2 regions of the Pseudaeromonas sp. HNCC25DJ182 genome follow, and region 1 is predicted to be linked to the other one. Evidence: riboswitches for the same ligand, from Rfam matches in the RefSeq annotation. Region 1 holds a riboswitch; the other holds the start of a gene.
The links. Region 1 has a riboswitch for thiamine pyrophosphate ahead of thiC (phosphomethylpyrimidine synthase ThiC). Riboswitches for the same ligand answer to the same signal wherever they lie in the genome.
Positions count from the first base shown of each region.

Region 2: it holds a riboswitch for thiamine pyrophosphate, as region 1 does, so the genes downstream of both, thiB (thiamine ABC transporter substrate binding subunit) here and thiC (phosphomethylpyrimidine synthase ThiC) in region 1, are expected to answer to the same signal.

Region 1 is NZ_JBVAYG010000003.1:227,362-239,004, forward strand. Features, by position in the region: gene ACZYUB_RS04395 (energy transducer TonB) at 397-915, shown strand; gene ACZYUB_RS04400 (putative transporter) at 1,103-2,764, shown strand; gene ACZYUB_RS04405 (secretin N-terminal domain-containing protein) at 2,806-3,591, opposite strand; gene ACZYUB_RS04410 (DUF4250 domain-containing protein) at 3,772-3,966, shown strand; gene ACZYUB_RS04415 (nuclear transport factor 2-like protein) at 4,208-4,645, shown strand; gene ACZYUB_RS04420 (DUF3157 family protein) at 4,757-5,326, opposite strand; TPP riboswitch at 5,507-5,608, shown strand; gene thiC (phosphomethylpyrimidine synthase ThiC) at 5,778-7,688, shown strand; gene thiE (thiamine phosphate synthase) at 7,685-9,451, shown strand; gene ACZYUB_RS04435 (HesA/MoeB/ThiF family protein) at 9,444-10,337, shown strand; gene thiS (sulfur carrier protein ThiS) at 10,334-10,579, shown strand; gene ACZYUB_RS04445 (thiazole synthase) at 10,582-11,376, shown strand; gene thiH (2-iminoacetate synthase ThiH) at 11,386-11,643, shown strand, end outside.
Region 2 is NZ_JBVAYG010000006.1:9,059-20,701, forward strand. Features, by position in the region: gene galE (UDP-glucose 4-epimerase GalE) at 1-331, shown strand, start outside; gene galT (galactose-1-phosphate uridylyltransferase) at 428-1,468, shown strand; gene galK (galactokinase) at 1,476-2,633, shown strand; gene galM (galactose-1-epimerase) at 2,641-3,678, shown strand; gene ACZYUB_RS06480 (aldo/keto reductase) at 3,749-4,747, shown strand; gene ACZYUB_RS06485 (ABC transporter ATP-binding protein/permease) at 4,963-6,669, shown strand; gene ACZYUB_RS06490 (transglutaminase domain-containing protein) at 6,776-7,840, shown strand; gene ACZYUB_RS06495 (PilZ domain-containing protein) at 7,804-8,055, opposite strand; TPP riboswitch at 8,168-8,258, shown strand; gene thiB (thiamine ABC transporter substrate binding subunit) at 8,320-9,300, shown strand; gene thiP (thiamine/thiamine pyrophosphate ABC transporter permease) at 9,320-10,918, shown strand; gene thiQ (thiamine ABC transporter ATP-binding protein) at 10,915-11,643, shown strand, end outside.

The DNA of each region.
Region 1 (11,643 bases):
TTGGTGCATGTGACTGGTGTCGCGGCTATTTTCTGGTTAGCCAATCATCCAGGGAATGTGTTGCTTCAGGTCGCGCATGCTCCTGAAACCGCAATGTTGAAGGCGCGATGGCTTAGCGCCTCGAACATGAAAACTGATTCGCCGCAAAACCGAATTACGAAGTCAGCAGCATCCACGAGTCTATCGTTGCCTCAGGCTCCAACGCCCAGGGCTGCTCGAGCCGAGGCGATCCCATCAACCGTAGCCATACAACCGGATCGCCGCTCATCCCGGACATCGCTTAAACACTCAGCACCGCCATCACGGCGCTCCGCGTTACGTTCATCCACCCACTCTGCGGTGGATGATAAGGGCCGAAGAAAGCAGCAAATCCATCCCAAGCAGCAATACTCGAGCGTGGAACGCAGCAGGCCTGTCACGGATCCGCAAGCGTCAGTACTAGCTGCTGCCCAGCATTCGGCCAAGACTTCGCCTACACAGGGCGAGGCTTCAAGACCACAGACCCAATTTAGCCATCCGGTATCCTCTGCCTCCGCCCTTGCCGCGCCTCTCCTGGGCAAAACCTCGACTCAGCACGGCACAGATCCGAAGGCAGCCACCACAGTCTCCAATGTCAATAAAGAGCCCGGAGGCCCCGTGATCACCCAGGCTCGCTATCGGCAAGCGCCAGTGCCAGCAGAGTATCCCCCCTTGGCCCGGCGGCGAGGCATTGAAGGACGAGTTCTGGTTCAGGTGTGGCTGGATGAGCACGGCGAACAGCTCAAACGTGAAATCATCGAAAGCTCCGGCTCTGCGCTGCTGGATCAGGCGGCATTACGATCCGTGTCCCGCAATCAGTTTTTACCCCATACCCTCAATGGCGTAGGGCATGCAGCCCGATTACGTCTGCCCGTCATCTTCCGCTTGCACCCTTGACACCAATAAGCCGTGTGAGCGGCTTGATCCAGATCACCGAGAGTGTGATTCCGTACCACATTGGCTCCCTGAACTGTGCCTCATCGCCCATTTGTCACCATGAACGGCTGATAATCTTTTAGGCATTCGGTGATCTCGTTATGGCCTGTTGGGCAAAATCATCGTCTTCGCAACCGGGAGTCTAGCTATGAGTGATGTTGCGTTGTCGACCAGCCTGTTGGCTTTGGTCGCCGTTCTGGGATTGTGGTTTGGGAATCTGCGCTTCTATGGTGTCGGCCTGGGGATCGGCGGCGTGTTATTTGGCGGGATTGCTGTTGGCCATTTTGTCGGCTACTTCGGAGTCGAGCTGGATATGCATACCCTGCAGTTTATCCAGGAGTTTGGGCTGATCCTGTTTGTCTACACCATAGGTATCCAGGTCGGGCCCGGCTTTTTTTCCTCACTCCGGACCTCGGGTCTGAAGTTGAATCTGTTTGCCGCCCTGCTGGTGCTAGTCGGTTTTGTGGTGGTCTATCTGATCCACAAGCTTTTCAATGTGCCGTTGCCGGTTATTCTGGGGACCTACTCCGGTGCGGTGACCAATACACCATCTCTGGGGGCGGGACAGCAGATCCTCAATGAGTTGGGGGCACAACCGGGTGAGATGGGGGTCATGGGGATGGGTTATGCTGTTGCCTATCCATTCGGGATCTGCGGCATCCTGTTGACCATGTGGTTGGTGCGCCTGGTATTCAAGATCAATATCGAACGTGAAGCGCGGCATTTTGAGCAGCTGAGCGGGCAAAATAAACGCAATCTGCAAACCATGAATCTGGCGGTGCGTAATCCGAATCTGGATGGTTTGATGCTGCAGGAGATCCCCAGTCTGGAAGATGGACAGGTGATCTGTTCACGTTTGAAGCGAGGGGAGGCGTTGATGGTCCCCCATGCCACGACCCGGATCCAGCTCAACGATCTGGTTCATCTGGTCGGTGAGCCCGAGGCGCTGAAACGGGTGCGTTTGGTTATTGGTGAAGAAGTCGAGACATCACTATCGACACAGGGCACTGATTTGCGTGTGGTACGAGTGGTCGTCACCAATGAGCAGGTATTGAGCAAGACCATTCAGGAGCTGGATCTGAAGCTCAAGTATGATGTTGTTGTGTCGCGGCTGAACCGGGCTGGCATCGAACTGGTACCCAGCAACCACTCCTCCTTGCAATTTGGCGACATTCTCAATCTGGTCGGGCGTGCCGAAGCCATTGAGGCGGTGGCAAACCTGGTGGGTAACGCGCAGCAAAAATTACAACAAGTCCAGATGCTCCCTGTGTTTATCGGCATAGGTCTCGGGGTGGTGCTCGGTTCAGTCCCATTTTACGTGCCCGGTTTTCCGGCTGCACTGAAACTGGGGCTTGCCGGCGGCCCTCTGGTGGTGGCGCTGATCCTGTCTCGGATTGGCAGTATCGGTCCCTTGTATTGGTTTATGCCTCCCAGCGCCAACCTCGCTCTTCGCGAGTTGGGGATCGTGTTGTTCCTTGCTGTGGTGGGATTGAAAGCCGGTGGCAATTTTGTTGAAACCCTGGTGCAAGGAGATGGCGTGCTCTGGATGGGATTCGGTGTGGCTATTACCTTGATCCCGCTTTGTTTGGTCGCGGTGTTGGCGCGTTGGTTGGCGGGAATGAATTACCTGACGCTCTGCGGTCTGCTGGCGGGGTCGATGACAGATCCACCCGCACTGGCATTTGCCAATAACATGCATCCAACCAGCGAAGCGTCCTCGTTGGCTTATGCAACCGTGTATCCACTGGTGATGTTTTTACGGATCCTTTCGCCCCAGATCCTGGCTATCTTGCTCTGGGTCGGGGGATAGCGAATATCACAGCAGATAACGGGGCCCTTGCGGCCCCGTTTTCAATTCAAGCGCTCGACTTTGAGCCATACGTGCTGCTGCCTGGTATTGCGCTGGTTGCTGGAGCCAGCCAAACCGCTTTGTTGTTGATTACTGCTGATTTCTCCGCCGCCCAGCGGTATCCATGTACCAAGCGGGCCTCGGATGACTGTGCTCAGATTAGCCTGTTCAATCTGGTTACCGTTGAGTTGCTGTTGCAGGGGCGAAATACTCATCTCGACCTGGTCGCCAATGAGCCGGGGCAGGGCGGTAAAACCGGTGCCCACATCGACATATTCAATCGTGTCGGTCAGAACCAGTTGATGGTTTTGACGCTGGATCTGACGCATGGCCAACGGCAGGGATTGTCCCAGGTAGATTTGTGCCGCAGCCCCTTCAACCGTTTGCACCTGTTGGCTGCTCTGGCTGTTACTCTGTTTTTGGTCATTCTGCACAGAGCCCTCAAGCTGGATTTGGGAGTTGTCGCCCAGTTGAATGCTGCCTTGCTGGATCGACAGACCGCGCTCATCAGCTCGGAAAACATTTCCCTGACGTACCGAGATCAGTAATCGCTGCAGCGGCTTATCGATGGCGGCAAGTACCGTTTGCAGCTCGGCGAGATTTTCCGGTGTGGTCCGGACGAACAGCTGATTACCCGTGCCGACAATAGAGCCGCCCGGACTGACCAGCGGTTCCAGTGTGGGGAGAACCTGCTCGGGTAAACGATGGTGCAGTGGAAGTATGGTGATCTCTTCGGCAGATAGCGTGTACGAAGCCATCAGGAGTAATGCAAATAGATAGCGCAGCATGGTGACTCCAGTTAAAAAACTCTGGTTCGAGTTTAACATGCCCACTACAGATACACCTTTATCCAGCGTCTACGAGAGAGTACTTCCAACGACTCATAAAATGTGATCCGTACTAGTCGCAGCGACACGCAATCAGCCTATAGTTAGACCTAGGTGTTGATCGAATGAGGGGGATTCATCATGGATTTAAGTGCCTATTTACGAATGGACGCCACCATACTGCTCGGAATTATCAATGAAAAACTGCGTCTGGAATGCGATAGTCTGGATGAACTGCTGGCCATGTTCAATTTCGATCGCCAGCAACTAGCGCAGCGCATGGGAGAAATCGGCTATCACTATGACCCGGTTTGTAATCAATTCCGCGCAAACTAGGCTTTTATTCGAATGTGATTCTGAGCGCCTCGGCGCTCTTTTTTTGTGATTGAATTTACAAGAAAAATAGGATTTTTACGCCGTCGACTGCCAGAGCTTGCAGCCGACTGGGTGGAACCTGTCAGATATTGCCAGTTCTCGGGGGTTACATTGACTTTCGAGTGAAAGCTTAGAACAATCTAAGGACTCAGAACGTATATATTCAGTCAATGTTCTGTCTGGTGATAGAGTGGAGGTGAATATGGATGCCAAAGAGGTGGTGCTGGCATTTTGGCAGCGGATGGATTTAAACGATTTTTTTGGTGCTACTGAATGGCTGGGCGATAACTTCGAATGCACATGGCCTCAATCTGGAGAAGTTGTCCAGGGGGCGTGGAACTACGCGATGATCAATATTCACTATCCATCGTTTGGTCCTTGGCAATTCAAGATCGAGAACTTGCTAGTGCAGGGCGATCAGGTGGTCACGAATGTGTTTATATCCGATGGTGTCCAACAAGCCAGAGCGATCACTTTCAGTACGGTGCACAAGGGCAAGATCGTCAAGCAACTGGAATACTGGCCAGAGAGCTTCATGGCTCCTCCTTGGCGTAGTCAGTGGATTTACCGCTCAGGACAACCCGCCGCAGAAGTTTTGCCTCCTATCGAGCGCGCACATTGCATCAGTTCAGAGCAATAGTAACTTTCAGCTAATGACGCTAGACCCGGTTCCAATAGTCACCGGGTAGCGGTTGCTCGCGCATTTAACGTAATAAATGCGATTGTGAATCTTCTGGTGTCAGCTGTTATATCACGAGCGCCTTTCGACACTGATTATTTCCAGCCGAACTAAAGGGCTTCTGTTGCCATCAGGAGCCGGCAGCCAAAGCGTGCGAAATGGTCGAGTCTGCTGGGTTCGTAGATAGGTATCGGGGAGCCGGTATTCGGCCTGCCAGAACGAAACCTCATGCTGCGCCAACAACTGGCCCTGCTGGGAGTAGAAGCTGACCAGCCCCAGGATCTTGACCACGCTGCCGGTGGCCAGGTTGCTGACTTGAATGTTCAGTCCCAACTGATCGTCATTTTTTTGCGTGCTCTGCAGGGTTAATTTGACACCATCTGCGGCTATGGTGCCGAGCATGGCCGGATCGGCGATGGCTTGCGGGGTGAGTACGGCAGATGGAGTCGGCGTACTGGTTGCGCCAGAGCTCTGGGCTACCGGTGCGGATTTGGCGGACACCTCGGTGAGGACATAGCTCCAGGTGAAATCATCATGGATCTGGATCTGGCGGCCATCCGGGAGCTTGGTTTCTGACAGGACTGCGGCCTGGCTGATACTGTTCGCCAACAAGGATAACAGCAGGATAGAAGGTGCTTTCATAGGGCTCTCTGAGGATGAACTGTGGTCATTGATCCGGGAGTATATCGGCATGGGGATCGGCAAACCACGATGGAATGCATGGTGCTGTGATGGTAGGGCGGTGACAGGGATCGCGCGATCGCCGGGAAAAATATTGCTGATCCGACTTGTGTCGGTGGATCCAGTCACGGCATACTCGAGCCCATCTTGTCGGAGTGCCCCACTGGGCTGAGACCGTTAATTCGGGATCCGTTGAACCTGATCAGGCTAGAACCTGCGAAGGGATACAAGGGTAAGGCATCAGAGTTTCCCCTCTTCTCGTGATCTGGAATGTCCGGATGCAAGCAGAGCAACTCCTTGCCGCAACCGGCTATACCGCGGTTGAAATCTGCACATCACAGATTGTTACTCCCAGCCAACACGACTCCAGACAAGCAAATCACGCCCTCTTTTTAATAAGGTGAATTTTGCTATGTCGACCTCTATCTCTACGGCCATATCTTCCGAGTCTACCAGCTCCCCATCGCCTTCACGTCGCGTCCGGCGGGAGCAGGCACACCACTACATTACCCAGCTGGCAGGGCAGACATTTCCCAATTCAGACCGGATCTATCTGCCGGGATCGCGCGCTGATATCCGGGTGCCGATGCGACGCATCCACCTGGCACCATCACTGGTGGGCGGCTCATCCGATGCACCGCGCTATGAGCCCAATGCCCCCGTATTGATCTATGACACCGCAGGCGCCTACGGTGATCCGGAGCAGCCGATTGATGTGACTCGAGGTCTCCCCGCACTGCGAGCAGCGTGGATTGCCGAGCGTCAGGATACCGAGATCATTCCGCAACCCACCTCGGATTACACCCGGACACAACAAGACAACCTGGCGCCTCAGGTTCCGGTCATGCAACGGCGAACTGACCTGCGCCGGGCCAAGGCGGGGGCTTGTGTCACTCAGTTACATTATGCGCGAGCCGGCATCATCACCCCGGAGATGGAGTTTATTGCGCTACGGGAAAATCAGCGCCAGCTGGCAGCAGGCGAACAGGGGATCACCGCCGAATTTGTGCGTGCCGAGGTCGCGGCCGGGCGCGCCATTATTCCGGCTAACATCAATCATCCTGAGGCCGAGCCCATGATCATTGGCCGCAATTTTCTGGTCAAGATTAACGCCAATATCGGTAATTCAGCGGTGAGCTCTTCCATTGAGGAAGAGGTGGAGAAACTGGTCTGGTCCACCCGCTGGGGTGCGGATACCGTGATGGATTTGTCGACTGGGCGTCATATCCATCAGACCCGGGAATGGATACTGCGCAATAGCCCGGTGCCGATAGGCACAGTCCCCATGTATCAGGCGCTGGAAAAGGTCAACGGCATCGCTGAACACCTCAGTTGGGAGGTGATGCGGGATACCCTGCTCGAACAGGCCGAGCAGGGTGTGGATTATTTCACCATCCACGCCGGTCTGCTGCTGGCTTATGTGCCGATGACGGCCAAGCGGGTTACCGGGATCGTCTCCCGGGGGGGCTCTATCATTGCCAAATGGTGTCTGGCCCATCACCAGGAAAATTTCCTGTATCAGCACTTCCGCGATATCTGCGCCATCTGTGCCCAGTACGATGTGGCGCTCTCGCTGGGCGATGGTTTGCGGCCAGGCTCGATTGCGGATGCCAACGATGAGGCGCAATTTTCCGAGCTCAGAACTCTGGGGGAATTGACCCAAATTGCTTGGGAATATGACGTTCAGGTGATGATCGAAGGGCCGGGTCACGTGCCCATGCATCTCATCAAGGAGAACATGGATGAGCAGCTCAAGCATTGTCATGGCGCGCCATTTTATACCCTGGGACCACTGACCACCGATATAGCGCCTGGGTATGACCATTTCACCTCCGGCATTGGTGCCGCCATGATTGGCTGGTTCGGCTGCGCCATGCTCTGCTATGTGACGCCCAAAGAGCACTTGGGATTGCCGAACAAGGAGGATGTCAAGCAAGGTCTGATTGCTTACAAGATTGCCGCCCATGCCGCCGACTTGGCCAAGGGTCACCCTGGGGCCCGCCTGCGGGATGATGCCATGTCCAAGGCGCGTTTCGAGTTTCGTTGGGAGGACCAGTTTAATCTGGCCCTGGATCCAGAGACGGCGCGCGCTTATCACGATGCGGACTTGCCGCAAGAGTCCGGTAAGGTCGCGCATTTTTGCTCCATGTGTGGTCCCAAATTCTGCTCGATGAAAATCAGTCAGGAAGTGCGGGATCTGGAAGCCGCCAAATTGGCACAACAGCAACAAGCGGGCATGGCCGAACAGGCTTCGCGGTTTCGTGAACAGGGCGCCGAACTATACCAACCACAGCCAGTAGGCGGACTTGAGGTACAGGCATGAGCAAGCCACATGAGACTTATCCGGTGAGCCCGCGGCCGATTGTCTGGAGCATTGCGGGCTCGGATTCTGGCGGGGGGGCCGGTATCCAGGCCGATCTGCTGACCTGTCAGCAATTGGGGGCACATGGCTGCTCGGTGATTACGGCCATCACGGCACAAAATTCCACCCGGGTGATCGGTGTCGACGCCGTGTTGATGCAAACCTTTGTCAGTCAGCTCGATGCCTTGGAGGCCGATCTACCGGCCGACGGGATCAAGATTGGGCTGTTGCCCTCGCGCCTGCACTTGGAGGTTCTTGCCAAGCGATTGGCGCATTGGCGAGCCAGCAAGGTTGACTCAACCTCGTCCCAGAACGTGGCATCCGGCAAGACTCCGTTCGTGGTTTATGATCCGGTGGCCATCGCCAGTGTGGGTCAGGCCATGGCGAGCCCGGACTTGCTCCAGAGCGTGGATATGCTGTTTGCGCAGCTGGATTTGCTCACCCCCAACCAGCCCGAGCTAGAGCGCTTGACCGGCGTTGCCATCTCGTCGCCCCAGCAGTTGGTGGACGCGGCGCAGCAACTGCGTCGCCGCGGTCTCAAGGCGGTGCTGGTCAAAGGGGGGCACGCCAGCTGGCAAGGGGATTGGTGTCTGGATTATTTCTGCGATGAGCAGCAGAGCTTCTGGCTGGCGCTGCCACGACTGGACACCCGGCATGGGCACGGCACCGGCTGTTGTTACGCCTCAGCGATTGCCGCACTGGTGGCGCAGGACTATGAGCTAGTCGATGCCATTACCCTGGCCCGCGCCTATGTGCAACAAGGGCTAGCAGCAGCCCAAGGTATCGGGCAGGGGCCTGGGCCGATTGCCCATCTCGGCTGGCCTGTGACGCGAGAGTATTTTCCGCAGTTAGTGCTGCCGGGCAGTGCCTTGTCCCGGAGATTAGGACTATGCGGTGTATCGCCGCTCGGTTTTGCAGCGACGGAGGCATCGACTGCCAGCTTGCCCACCGAGTCATTTGCACCATGTCCGCGCCGGCTAGGGCTCTATCCGGTGGTGGATTCAGCGGTCTGGATCGAAAAATTACTGGCCTGGGGCGTGCGTACCGTGCAACTGCGCATCAAGGATCCGTACCATCCCCGATTGGAGCAGGAGATCCAGGAGGCTATCGCCTTGGGCCAGCAGTATCAGGCCCGGGTGTTTATCAACGACTATTGGCAACTGGCCATTCGGCATGGTGCCTATGGCGTGCATCTGGGGCAGGAGGATCTGCTACAGGCCGACCTGGCGGCTATTCAGCGTGCCGGACTACGGCTGGGGCTCTCAACCCATGGCTACCATGAACTCGCCTGTGCCCTGGCTCTGCGCCCTTCCTACATCGCGCTAGGCCATATTTTCCCCACGACCACTAAGCAGATGCCCTCGGCACCCCAGGGGCTGCTGCGGCTCAGCCGCTACGCGGAGCTGTTGTCGGATGTTCCTACGGTGGCGATTGGCGGTATTAGCCAAGCCCGGGTCCCGGTAGTGCTCGCGACAGGTGTTGGCTCGGTGGCCTTGGTCACGGCGATCACCGAGGCCGTCGATCCGCATGGGGTGACTCGCGCCTTGCTGGCACTGGTGGGGACAGGGGATGCCCTGTCGCCGGATGCCGCGCTGTCTGATGCAGTTGTGTCCTATGTCGTCGCCACACCGATGGCGAGCCTAGCTGCTGCGCAAGCCAGCTATCCTGACCAGCGCCTGCAGCAAGAGCAGAGCCCTAGATCCGTGGAGGCTTGCCATGACTGATCACTCGCAAATGGAACGCTTGTCAACGACAGGGGCTTCTGCGGCAAAGGATGAGATGAGTTGGCGTCGCTACGGCCGGCAGATGTTGCTGCCAGAAATTGGCGAGCCCGGGCAACAACGCCTGGGGCAAGCCCGGGTGCTGATCATCGGCTTGGGGGGGCTGGGCTCACCGGCGGCCCTCTATTTGGCCGCAAGCGGTGTTGGCCAGCTCTGGCTGAGCGATGACGATGTGGTGGCGACAAGCAATTTGCAGCGTCAGATCCTGTACACATCTGCCGATCTGCAGCAACCCAAACGCAACGCCGCCCGCAAGCGTCTGGCGCAGCTTAATCCGAATATCAGATGTTATGCCGCTGCGGCTCTTACTGAGTCAAATGGAAGCCAGCTGTTACAACCAGATGGTCAAGCCGTCGATCTGGTACTGGACTGCTCCGACAACATGACCACACGTCAACTGCTTAATCGCGGCTGTGTCGAGTTGCAGATCCCGCTGCTCAGTGCCGCCGTCTCAGGTTGGCAAGGCTCCTTGCTGTTGTTCGATTATCGCCCGAACGCCATCTCGGAAAACGAGCATGATCCTGGTTGTTACCACTGTCTGTATCCATTGCAGGAGGAACCAGCCTTGAACTGTCAGAGTGCCGGAATTATCGGGCCGCTTGCCGGGATGGTCGGCGCACTGCAAGCATTGGAGGCGATGAAATTCCTGCTTGGCCTGCCGAGCCCGGCAGTCGGGCACCTGCAGCAGGTTGATGTCCTCAGTGGCCGTTGGCAGCGCGTCGCCTTGCGGGCCGATCCCTGCTGCCCCGTCTGTCGCCCACCGAATCCCCCCACCGCAAAGAACCATGTAATGCCGATAGCCACAGAATCGATGGAGCACCGCCGATGAACTTTGTATTAAATGGCCAGCCTCGGGTTTGGCAACCGGAACTGACGCTGGAGACGTTACTGCGGCAGGAGGGCTATATCGGCCACATGCCGGAAGCGGACGCTGGCAGTTGCACCGCGTCAATTCGTGCCGGTGTGGCTGTTGCCATCGGGCAACAGGTGGTACCGCGTTCAACCTGGGCACAACGGCTTGTTGCGCCAGAGGATGAGATTGAACTATTCCAAGCGATCGCAGGAGGCTAACCATGGCTGACCAATCGAGGACGACACCGCTGATCATTGCCGGTCGGCGATTCGGCTCCCGGCTCTTCACCGGGACGGGTAAGTTTGCCTCGGCACAGATGATGTCGAGCGCGATTGCGGCATCCGGCTCCGAGCTGGTGACCATGGCCTTGCGCCGGGTTCAACTGGAGAGACAGGACGAGCAGATCCTGGCGCCCTTGACGCAATTGGGGGTACATCTGCTGCCGAACACCTCCGGGGCCAGAACGGCAAAAGAGGCTGTCTATGCTGCTCATCTGGCCCGTGAGGCCCTCGGAACGAATTGGGTGAAGCTGGAGATCCATCCCGATGCGCGCTACCTGATGCCCGATCCCCTTGCCACTCTGCAAGCGGCCGAGCAACTGGTGGCCGATGGCTTTGTGGTGTTGCCTTACTGCAGCGCGGATCCCGTGTTGTGCAAGCATCTGGAGGCGGTGGGGTGTGCGGTTGTGATGCCACTCGGGGCAGCGATTGGCTCAAACCAGGGGCTCAGCACCCGGGAGATGCTGAAAATCATCATCGAGCAATCTGGCGTTCCTGTGGTGGTTGATGCCGGCATTGGGGCTCCTTCCCATGCGGCCGAGGCCATGGAGCTGGGGGCGGATGCGGTCCTGGTCAATACCGCGATTGCCGTCGCCAGCCAGCCGCAGCAGATGGCGCAGGCGTTTCGTCTAGCCGTCGAGGCCGGAAGGTTGGCCTATGAGGCGGGTCTGGCGTCGAGGCGCATGGTGGCCGAGGCATCCAGCCCATTGAGTAGTTTTCTGGCTTCCTTAAGCTGAGGAGTGGCGATGAGCTTTTACGATATCTGGCAACAGCTGGATTGGACAGGGTTGCAACAGGCCATCACGGAATCAACCCCGGCGGATGTCGAGCGGGCCTTGCATCGCGAGCGCCGGGATCTGACGGATTTTGCCGCGCTGATCTCGGTCGCGGCCGAGCCTTTTTTGCCGCAGATGGCGGCCGAGGCGGAGCGATTGACGCGGCAGCGCTTCGGACAAGGTGTCAGCATGTATTTGCCGCTCTATTTGACCAATCTATGTGCCAAT
Region 2 (11,643 bases), on a different contig from region 1:
ACGCGATTACATCCATGTGATGGACTTAGCAGATGGCCACGTTGCCGCCCTCAAAACCCAGCAGGATAAGCCCGGTGTGCATATCTTCAATCTGGGGACCGGTGTGGGTTACAGCGTGCTGGAGATGGTGGCCGCGTTTTCTCGCGCCTGTGGCCGCGATCTGCCCTACGTCATTGCCCCGCGCCGCGCCGGTGACATTGCCCAGTGCTGGGCCGACCCCGCCAAGGCCCGTCAGGAGCTGGGCTGGGAAGCCAGTCGCACCCTGGATGACATGACCGCCGATACCTGGCGCTGGCAGTCCCAAAATCCGAACGGTTATCCCGACGCCTGATAACCCTCAGTTCGGCCGGTTTAAGTTCAGTACCAGTTTAAGTTCAGTACCAGTTTAAGTTCAGTACCAGTTTAAGTTCAGTAAAAGGAAAGTTGTATGTTGTTCGAACCAACCGATCACCCGCATCGTCGTTATAACCCGCTCAAAGGCGAGTGGGTTCTGGTGTCACCGCATCGCGCCAAGCGCCCCTGGCAGGGACAGCAGGACGAGCCGGATCGTACCGTGCGTCCGCCCCATGACCCGACCTGTTTCCTGTGTGCCGGTAATACCCGGGTCACCGGTGATGTAAACCCAGACTATCCGGGCACCTTTGTCTTCACCAATGATTTTGCCGCCCTGATGGTCGATACCCCGGAAGCGCCGCAAAATCCGGATCCGCTGTTCACTCTGCAAAGTGCCCGAGGCACCAGCCGGGTGATCTGTTTCTCCCCGGATCACAGCAAGACCTTGCCCGAACTGTCGATCCCCGCGCTGACCGCCGTGGTCGATACCTGGTGTGAACAGACCAGCGAACTGGGCCAGGAGTATCCCTGGATCCAGGTATTCGAGAACAAGGGCAGCATGATGGGGTGCTCCAACCCGCATCCTCACGGCCAGATCTGGGCCAACAGCTTCCTGCCCAACGAGGCGGCTGCTGAAGATCGCACCCAGCGCGCCTACTTTGCCGAACAGGGCTCTCCGTTGCTGCTGGATTACGTACAGCGTGAAATGGCCGATGGCAGCCGCACCGTGGTGGAAACCGAATTCTGGTTGGCCGTGGTTCCCTACTGGGCGGCATGGCCGTTCGAAACCCTGCTGTTGCCGAAGTTTGCCGTCAAGCAGTTACCCGAACTGACCGAAGCCCAACGTACCGATCTGGCGCTGGCGCTGAAGAAGCTGACCAGTCGCTATGACAACCTGTTCCAGTGCTCCTTCCCCTATTCGATGGGCTGGCATGGCGCCCCCTTCAATGGCGAAGAAAATCCGCACTGGCAGTTGCATGCCCACTTCTATCCGCCCCTGCTGCGCTCTGCCAGTGTGCGCAAGTTCATGGTCGGTTACGAGATGCTGGCCGAGACCCAGCGCGATTTGACCGCCGAACAAGCCGCCGAGCGCCTGCGCGCCGTCAGCGATATCCATTTCCGTGAACAAATTTGAGGTTGCCATGAGTATCCAGTCCCTACAGCAGATTACCCAGTCCGTGTTTCAGCAGGTGTTCGGCTATATGCCGAGCCTGGATATCCAGGCCCCGGGCCGGGTCAACCTGATCGGTGAACACACCGACTACAACGATGGTTTCGTGCTGCCGTGCGCCATCGACTACCAGACCGTGATCAGCGCCTCTCCCCGTCAGGGTTCCGTAGTGCGTGTGGTTGCCGCCGACTACCAGAACCAGCAGGACCAATTTGACCTGAGCGGCCCTATCGAGCCGCACCCGGAGTACTTGTGGGCCAACTATGTGCGCGGTGTGGTCAAATACCTGCAAGAGCGTGGTTTTGTCCTGGGTGGTGCCGATCTGGTGATCACGGGTAACGTACCGCAGGGCGCCGGTCTGAGCTCTTCTGCCTCCCTGGAAGTGGCGGTCGGTCAAGCCTTCAAGGCACTGAACCATCTGGAGATCAGCCAGGCCGATATCGCCCTGAATGGCCAGCAAGCCGAGAACCAGTTTGTCGGCTGTAACTGCGGCATCATGGATCAATTTATCTCCGCCCTGGGTGAGGCCGGCCATGCCCTGCTCATCGACTGCCGCAGCCTGGAAACCCGCGCCGTGGCCATGCCCGCCGGTGTGGATGTGGTGATCGTCAACTCCAACGTCCGTCGCGGTCTGGTGGATAGTGAGTACAACACCCGTCGCCAACAGTGCGAGACGGCCGCGGCTCACTTCGGCGTCAAAGCGCTGCGGGATCTGACCCTGGCCCAGTTTGAAGAGCGTGCTCATGAGCTGGATCCTGTGGTTGCCCAACGAGCCCGTCATGTCATCACCGAAAATGCCCGTACCCTGGAAGCGGCTGACGTGCTGGCCCGCGGCGACCTGACCCGGATGGCGGTGCTGATGGCCGAATCCCATGCCTCCATGCGCGATGATTTCGCCATTACAGTGCCGCCTATCGATACCCTGGTGAACCTGATCAAGGAACAGCTGGGTGCCCAGGGCGGTGTGCGGATGACCGGTGGCGGCTTCGGCGGTTGCATCGTGGCCTTGGTGCCTTCGGCCATGACCGCCTCGGTCTGTGCCGTGATCGAAGAGCGCTATCCGCAAGCCACTGGCCTGCAACCGACCATCTATATCTGCCAACCTTCGGCTGGTGCCGGTAGCATTTGAGGTCCCGATGAACACCAAACCCTGCCCAGCAAGCAGCTATGCGGATGAGCCCCGGCTCATCCGTCTGGAAAATGGCAATGGTATGCAGATCACCCTGATGGATTGGGGCGCAACCTGGCTCTCCTGCCAGGTGCCCCTCGCCTCGGGTGAGCGCCGGGAAGTGTTGCTCGGCTGCGCGCAACCCGAAGATTACCGCCACCAGCAAGCCTATCTCGGTGCCATGATCGGCCGCTACGCCAACCGGATTGCCCGCGGACACCTGCCTTATCCGGGCGGCGATCGTCAGCTGGCCACCAATCAGGCCGGCAACCAGCTCCATGGCGGCCCGGGCGGGTTCGACAAGCTGCGCTGGCAGGTGCTGGAACAATCGGCGCAACAGGCGCGTTTCGGCTTGACCTCTGCCGCAGGGGATCAGGGTTTTCCGGGTGAGTTGACGGTGGAAGTGACCTACTGTCTGGGTGAGGACAACAGCGTCACCATCCAGATGCGGGCCCATACCGACACCCTGACACCGGTCAATCTGACCAACCATGCCTACTTCAACCTGGATGGCACCAAGAGCGATGTCCGTCAGCACACACTGCGACTGCGGGCTGACTTTATGGTGCCGACCGATGGCCACGGCATCCCCCTCGGCCCTCTGGCGCTGGTGGATGGCACTTCGTTCAATTTCAATCAGCCCAAGCGGCTGGCCGCTGATTTTCTGGCCGATGAGCAGCAGCAAGGGGCCAAGGGGTACGACCACAGCTATCTGCTGGACCGGACTCCGGGCAGTGACAATCAGGCCGCCGCCGAGCTGACATCCGCCGATGGTCAGCTCAGCCTGCTGCTTTCCACCAGCCTGCCCGGGTTACAGCTCTATACCGGTAACTATCTGGCGGGGAACCCCAGCCGGGATGGTGGCGAATATGCCGATTACGCCGGTGTGGCGCTGGAGCCCCAGTTCCTGCCGGATAGCCCTCACCATCCGGAGTGGCCGCAGCCCGGTTGCTGGCTGGAGCCCGGTCAGCAGTTCGAACACCATATCCGCTATCAATTCCGCTGAGCTGCTGTCACTCTCTAAGGGCCGATTTTCGGCCCTGTTTTTTTAATGCATGTCCCGATCAGGAGTTGCCATGACCACCCTCTACCAAGCTTGTGATCAGCGTTATCAGCAACAACCCTATCGTCGCAGTGGCCAGCATGGCTTGCGTCTGCCCGCCATCGCCCTGGGTCTGTGGCACAACTTCGGTGGCGTCAACAGCGAGGAGTCCTGTCGCACGCTGCTGCGACGCGCCTTCGATCAGGGCATTACCCATTTCGATCTGGCCAATAACTACGGCCCGCCACCCGGCAGTGCCGAGTCCATGTTCGGCACCCTGCTGCAGCAGGATTTCCTGCCCTATCGGGATGAGCTCATCATCTCCAGCAAGGCGGGCTATGTGATGTGGGACGGTCCCTATGGCGATGGCGGCTCCAGCAAGTATCTGTTTGCCAGCCTGCATCAGAGCCTCAAGCGCACCAGGCTCGACTACTTCGATATCTTCTATCACCACAGACCCGACCCCAATACGCCGCTGGAAGAGACCATGGCGGCCCTGGCGCTGATGGTACGCCAGGGCAAGGCGCTGTATATCGGCCTCTCCAACTATCCGGCCGAGCTCGCCAGTCGTGCCGCCGGCTTGTTGCGCGATCTGGGCACCCCGTGCCTCATCAACCAGCTGAAATACTCCATGCTCGAACGCAGCATAGAGCCGCAGACTTTGCCCGCCTGCAGCGCAGCCGGCATGGGTTGTATTGCCTTCTCGCCGTTGGCCGGTGGCCTGCTCAGTGACCGTTATCTCAATGGCATACCGGCCGACTCCCGGGCGGCCAGCGCCAGTCCCTTCCTGAAACCGGAGCAGATCACCGCCGAACGTCTGGCATTGCTGCAGCAGCTCAACCGCATAGCCCAGGATCGTGGCCAGAAGCTGTCGCAGATGGCCCTGCAGTGGGTACTGCGGGACCCGGCCGTCACCTCGGCACTGATTGGTGCCAGCCGGAGCAGCCAGATTGATGATGCGATTGCCGCGGTTCAGGCTCCCGCACTGGATGCCGATACCCTGACACGTATCGAGCAACTGCTGAGCGCCTGACGCCCGCTCGAACATCCAGTCGGAACCGCGCTTGCGGTTCCGGCTTGCCATCCCACACCCGCTCAATCAGGGCTCAGCCCCCATAAATCGCTGAATCATGAGCGGTTTATCGTCCATTCATTGATTTGTCGCCTCAGGCTCGGTCACAATCAGCCGCAGTGGCCCATGAGCGCCATCCAGTTGCGATGACTGGTTTTTATAGGGAGTGTTGGTTTATGAGTGCAAATCCACCGGTCAAACACCTGTGGCCCAATTTCTGGCGTCTACTCAAGCCCTATTGGGTGTCGGCCGAAGGCCGCAAAGGTTGGCTGTTGCTGATGGTCATCCTGACCCTGATGGGCGGCAGTGTGTATCTCTCCAAGCGCTTCAATGAGTGGTACAACACCTTCTACAACTCGCTCCAGGATTACAATCTGCCCGGCTTCACCGACAGTCTGGTGATGTTCTGCATCCTGGCGACCATTCATGTCGTGGTCGCGGTCTACCTCTCCTACTTCCAGCAGATGCTCAGCATCCAGTGGCGACAATGGCTGACCGACCACATCATGGCCAGCTGGCTGGATAAGGGAAATTACTACCGGCTGCAGTTGACCGACCGTCAGACCGATAACCCGGATCAACGGATCGCCGAAGATATTGCCCAGTTCGTCAGCAGCACCCTCGACCTGTCACTGAGTATCCTGCGGGATGTGGCCATGCTGTTTACCTTCCTGATGGTGCTGTGGACGCTCTCGACACCTCTGGACTTCACCCTGCTCGGACACGCGATCCACCTGCCTCAGGGCTATATGGTGTGGTTGGCGCTGGGATATGCCGTGGCCGGTACCGCCCTGACCTTCCTCATCGGCCGCCCGCTGGTGAGACTGAACTTTAACCAGCAGCGCTTCGAGGCCGACTTCCGTTATTCGCTGATCCGCCTGCGGGAAAACGCCGAATCCGTTGCCCTGTACAAGGGAGAACAAGAAGAGGGCAAAATCCTCGGTCTGCGCTTCGGCAGTGTGGTGAAAAACTACTTCCAGCTGATGCGGCGTCAGAAAAAACTCGGCTTCTTCACCCTGGGCTACAACCAGACTGCGGTGATCTTCCCCATCCTGGTCAGTGCCCCCAGCTATTTTGCCAAGGCAATCCAGCTCGGTGGTGTCATGCAGATCCTCAATGCCTTCGGCAAGGTGCAGGATTCGCTCTCGACCCTGGTCAACAACTTCACGGCGTTGGCCCAGTGGAAAGCAGTGGTGGATCGTCTGGCCACTTTCCAGCAAGGCATTGACCATACTGAGCAATTGCCGAGCCTGGATCCCCAACGCGAGGGCGCTGGCCTGAGCCTGCAAGGGGTGACGGTGCGGACTCCTCAGCACAGTGCCCTGATGTGTGATGGTAACTGGCAGTTAGCGGCCGGAGATTCGGTGCTGATCCAGGGGCCATCCGGTTGTGGCAAGTCGACCCTGTTACGCACCCTGGCGGGTCTGTGGCCCTATGCCGAAGGGCAGATCAGTTTTCCGGCCAACGGTCGTGTGCTGTTCCTCAGCCAGAAGCCCTATCTACCCCTGGGCACTCTGCGCGAAGCGCTCTGCTACCCGCTCCCGCCCCAGGACGATAGCGTGCTGAGCCCACTGCTGGCCGAGGTAGGTCTGGAGCGTCTCGCCGCCCGGCTGGATGACAACGAGCCCTGGTCCCATATCCTGAGTGTGGGTGAGCAACAACGCATCGCCTTTGCCCGCGCCCTGCTGGTTAAACCAGCCCTGCTGTTTATGGATGAAGCCAGCTCGGCGCTGGATGAAAGCAGCGAAGCGACCCTCTATGCTCTACTCAAGGCTCGGCTGCCTGCGACTATTCTGGTCAGTGTTGGCCACCGCAGCACCTTGCAGCCGTTCCATAGCCGTCTGCTGCGCTGGCAAGAGGGCGGTCACTGGCAATTAGCTTAAAGAAGTCGCCAGGAAGGCGCTGCAGGGATGGCGCCGGGAGGCTGACCGGCGTCAGCTTCCTTCCGCTGGATGACCCCGCGCAGCGCTCGAACCTGGAGACAACGGATTGATACGAGATCCCCAAGGCTGTAGCCGCCCCCCGCACTACGGACCAGGAGCCATCCTGGTTCTGGGCTGTTGCATGCTGCTCGGCCTGTTGCCCAGTGCTCCAGCTCTGGCTAAACAACTGAGTTTCAGCCGGGATGGCTTGACGCTCAATTATCGCTGGCAGCCTCCCTCGAGCGCGGCACAAGGCGCCGCGCAAACTCAGGAGCCCCAGAGCCAAGAGACACAGAGCAAAGAGACGCAGAGCCTCAGCCTGACATTGCCAGAGCAGAGCGAGTTGCGTTTTTTTAGTGCCTGGCGTCCTGATGCGGCGCGTCGCACCCTCTATACCCGGCTACTGCGCAGTGCTCGTCAGCAGTGGCCCGAGGTGCGTTTCGAACTGAAACGACAAGATCCCTGGAGCCTGGCGATCCATACCCGGGATCCCGCCCAGTTGGCCAAGGTACAGCAGTGGCTGGCGAATGAAGAGAAAAGCCAGTTTGATCTCCTGCTCAAGGAGAACTATCTGATCGCCACCAGTGACCCTCTGGGTCAGGCCGGAATCAAACCGGATCATGTGCGCATCATAGACACCAGCAGCAGTGAGTTGGGGGATGTGGCGGAGGCCTTATTGCAAGCTGCAGGTGGCGAGCAGGTCGAGCCGCGACAGTTGCTGAATTTTTTGCTGGCGTTTGTGCAGTCCATTCCCTACGACCGCCTGCAAAGCAGCGGCGGACAACGGGGGACCGGTTATCTGCTACCGAAACAGGTGCTGGAAAATAATAGTGGCGACTGCGACAGCAAGGTGGCCCTGCTGGCGAGCCTGTGGCGCTACCTGAAGCCCGAAATTCCGCAAGTGCTGTTGTTTGTGCCCGACCATGCCCTGCTGGGCGTGGCCCTACCGGCCCAGGGGCAGGACGAGACGCTGGTCGCTGGGGGCTATTCGCTGCTATTGCTGGAGCCCACGGGTCCGGCCGAATTACCGGCCGGACAGATTGGTGAGCAGAGTCGACTCTATATCAAGACCGGCCGCTACATGGCCGAGCCGGTTCAGGCCACCGAGACAAACTCGACACCGAGCCGGTAAATCGGCTCATGGGGGGTCGCCCGGATCACCCGGGCTTGCGCCTGGAACGGTGGTAGCAAATTGCTGCTGGTCGCCAGACTGACCAGCAGTTCGTCCCCTTCCCGGATCCCGTCCTCCTCGACCTCGATGGACATACCATTGGCACTGAGATCACGACAGATCCCGGCCAACCGACGGTTGCCATGAATGACTGTCACCGGCGCATCAACCACCATGCGCATAAATGTTCGTCTTTCCTTACTATGGTCTGTCAGCACAGAGCCTCCTTATTGACACCATCAGCCGCCTTTGGCTGGTATTGTTCACAAAACGTTAATAGAATGAGGCCGTTTTCAAACGGGGTGCGGGCGTCCGCTGAGATCATACCCGCGAACCTGATCCAGGTAACACTGGCGGAGGAATTTGAGACGACATCGCCCCCTCCTCACGGAGAGGCGCAGATGGGACGCCTGCCGACACACATCACAAGGAGTCTCGACGTGCGCTCTCTACTCTTACTCTCCACCCTGCTCGCCACTACCACCGCCATGGCCAGCGAACCGCTGACCATCTACACCTATGACTCCTTTGCCTCGGATTGGGGTCCTGGTCCGAAAATCAAGCAAGCCTTCGAAAAACAGTGTGGTTGCCAGATCAATTTTGTGCCACTCGAAGACGGCGTGGCGATACTTAACCGGCTGAAATTAGAGGGGAAGCACACAAAAGCGGATCTGGTCATCGGCATGGATGAATCCATGTTGCCCGAGGCCCGTCGCAGCCAGCTGTTTGCCGCGCATCAGGTCGATATGACTCCGCTAGCACTTCCCGGCGGCTGGCAGGACGACACCTTCCTGCCCTTCGACTATGGCTACTTCGCCTTCGTTTACGATGGCAACAAATTGAAATATCCACCCAAGAGCCTGAGCGAGCTGGCCAGCCGCCCCGATCTGAAGATCATCTATGAAGATCCGCGCACCAGCACCCCGGGACAAGGCTTGTTGCTGTGGGTCAAGCAGACCCAGAGTGAGCAGGCCGCGGCGTACTGGCAACAGTTGGCCAAGAAAACGGTCACCGTCACCAAGGGCTGGAGCGAAGCCTACGGCATGTTCCTCAAGGGCGAAGCGGATCTGGTGCTCTCCTACACCACCTCGCCGGCCTACCACCGCCTGGCCGAACAGAAGCAGAACTATCATGCCGCCCTGTTTGAGGAAGGCCATTATCGCCAGGTGGAGGTTGCCGCCCAGCTCAAGAGTGCCCACCAGCCAGAACTCGCCGCCCGCTTTATGAAATTCATGCTCAGCGATGAGTTCCAGAGCCTGATCCCGACTGGCAACTGGATGTACCCGGTGACGAAGGTCGCCTTGCCTGCGGGCTTTAACCAGAACGAAACCCCGGTGAAAACGCTGAACTTTACCGAAGCCGAGATCGCAACCGGTCGCAAAGCCTGGCTGCACGAGTGGCGCGGAGCCGTGAGTCAGTAATGGTGTCCGGTCGAGCAGCATGAATTCACCGCTAGCCCATAAAGCCTGGTGGCTATCCGGCGCCGGGACGTTGCTACTGCTAGGCGTCTGCGGGCTGGGCCCCCTGCTGGCCTTGCTGCATGAGGGGGGGCTCGGCGCCGCCCCGCTGTGGCAGGATGCCTACCTGCGGCATGTGGTGCAGTTCAGTGTGCTGCAGGCCGGACTCTCCACCCTGTTGAGTCTGGGGCTGGCCATTCCGGTGGCGCGGGCCCTGCACCGCCGTCACTTTCCGGGGCGCGGTCTGCTATTGCGGCTGTTCGGCATCTCCCTGGTCTTGCCGGTCATCATAGCCCTGTTCGGGCTGGTCGCCGTGCATGGCCAACAGGGCTGGCTGCCACGACTGCTGGCGAATCTCGGTCTCCAGACCGGCTCCTATCTGTATGGGCTTGGCGGTATTTTGCTGGCCCATCTCTTTTTCAATATGCCACTGGCGGCGCGCTGGTTACTGTTTGCACTCGAAGCCGTACCGGCGGAAAACTGGCGCCTAGCCAGCCAGTTGGGCATGAAATCTGGAGCCCTGTGGCGATTGCTGGAGTGGCCTGCCCTGCGCGGGCAGCTGGCACCACTGGCCAGCCTGATCTTCGTGCTCTGTTTTTCCAGCTTCACCACTGTGATGGCGCTGGGTGGCGGCCCGGGCGCCACCACCCTGGAGGTCGCCGTCTACCAGGCGCTGCGCTTTGATTTCGAGCTGGATACCGCCGCCCAACTGGCACTCTGGCACCTGCTGTTGTGTGGCGCGGCGCTGGCCCTCCACCACCAGTTGGCTGCTCCGGCACCCGGTCAACAGCACAGATCCTCTCGGGCAAGCCGCCCCGATACCCGGCACTGGCTGGGGCTCGCCGTCGATTGCTTCTGGTTGAGCCTAGCTCTGCTGTTGTTTATCCCGCCGCTGTTGGCCATCGTCACGGCCGGGCTCAAACCGCAGCTATGGCAAGCTCTCACCTCACACCAGCTCTGGGCCTCACTGCTCACCTCGCTGCAGATTGGGTTGGGTGCCAGCCTGTTGGCTTGTGCACTCAGTCTAGGGTTGCTATTCAGCAGCCGGCATCTGCGGCAACGGCTTGGCCGGCCCCATGCCGCCACCCTGCTGGAATCCTCGGGCTCGCTGATCCTGCTGATCCCGACCGCGGTGCTGAGCACCGGGCTGTTCATCCTGCTACTGCCGGTGGCCGACGTGTTCGGCTTGGGGTTCTGGCTGGTGATGCTGCTCAATGGCCTCGCCTGTTTGCCCTATACGGTTCGCACCCTGCAACCGGCGCTACAACAAGCGGTACTGCGCTACGATCGTCTGGCCATGAGCCTGGGACTTCACGGCTGGAGTCGCTGGCGCTATCTGGAGTGGCCGCTGTTGCGTGCCGCATTGGGTCGGGCTATGGCGCTGGCGGCCATCTTCTCGCTGGGGGATCTGGGTGCCGTGGCCATGTTTGGCAGTGACGAATTGCAGACCCTGCCCTGGTTGCTGTTTCAGCAACTGGGCAGTTATCGCCTGGATGATGCCGCCGCCACCGCCTTGTTATTATTGCTGCTTTGCACCGGTCTGCTGTGGCTGGTCGAGCGCGGATTTGGAGATCCCCGATGAGCGCCCCCCCCGAGACAATTCCAGCTCCGGTTGCTGCCCCCGCACCTGCACCACAAGCAGCGAGCGACCAGGCCCTGCATTGTCAGAACCTGACGTTGACCCGTGACGGCGAGCAATTCCGTTTCAGTTTCGATCTACGACCCGGCGAGCTGCTGGTGCTGGTTGGCCCCAGTGGCGCCGGCAAGAGCACCCTGCTCGACTTGCTCGGCGGCTTTATCGCCGCCGATAGCGGAGCGTTACTCTGGCAACATCAACCCTTGCAGTCGCTGCCGCCAGCCGAGCGCCCATTCACCACACTGTTCCAGAGTCACAACCTGTTCGACCATCTAAGCGTGCGGCAGAATATCGGTTTGGGCGTGCGCCCTGATTTGCGCCTCAGCGCCGAGCAGTGGCAGCAGGTGCATACGGCAGCCGAGCGCCTGGGATTGAGCGAATTCCTCTCCCGTCTGCCGCCCCAACTCTCCGGCGGGCAGCAACAACGGGTGGCGTTGGCCCGGTCGCTGGTGCGGCAACGGCCGTTTCTGCTGCTGGACGAGCCCTTCTCGGCACTGGATCCGGCGCTACGCCACGAGATGTTGCGCGAAGTGCAGCAACTGGCCCATCAGCAACAGATTGGCATACTGCTGATCTCCCACCATCCGGAAGAGGCGCGCGGAGTCGCCGATCGTATCGCCCTATTGCAAGCTGGCGAGATCCGCTTTTGCGGTGCCGTCAGCGAACTGGAT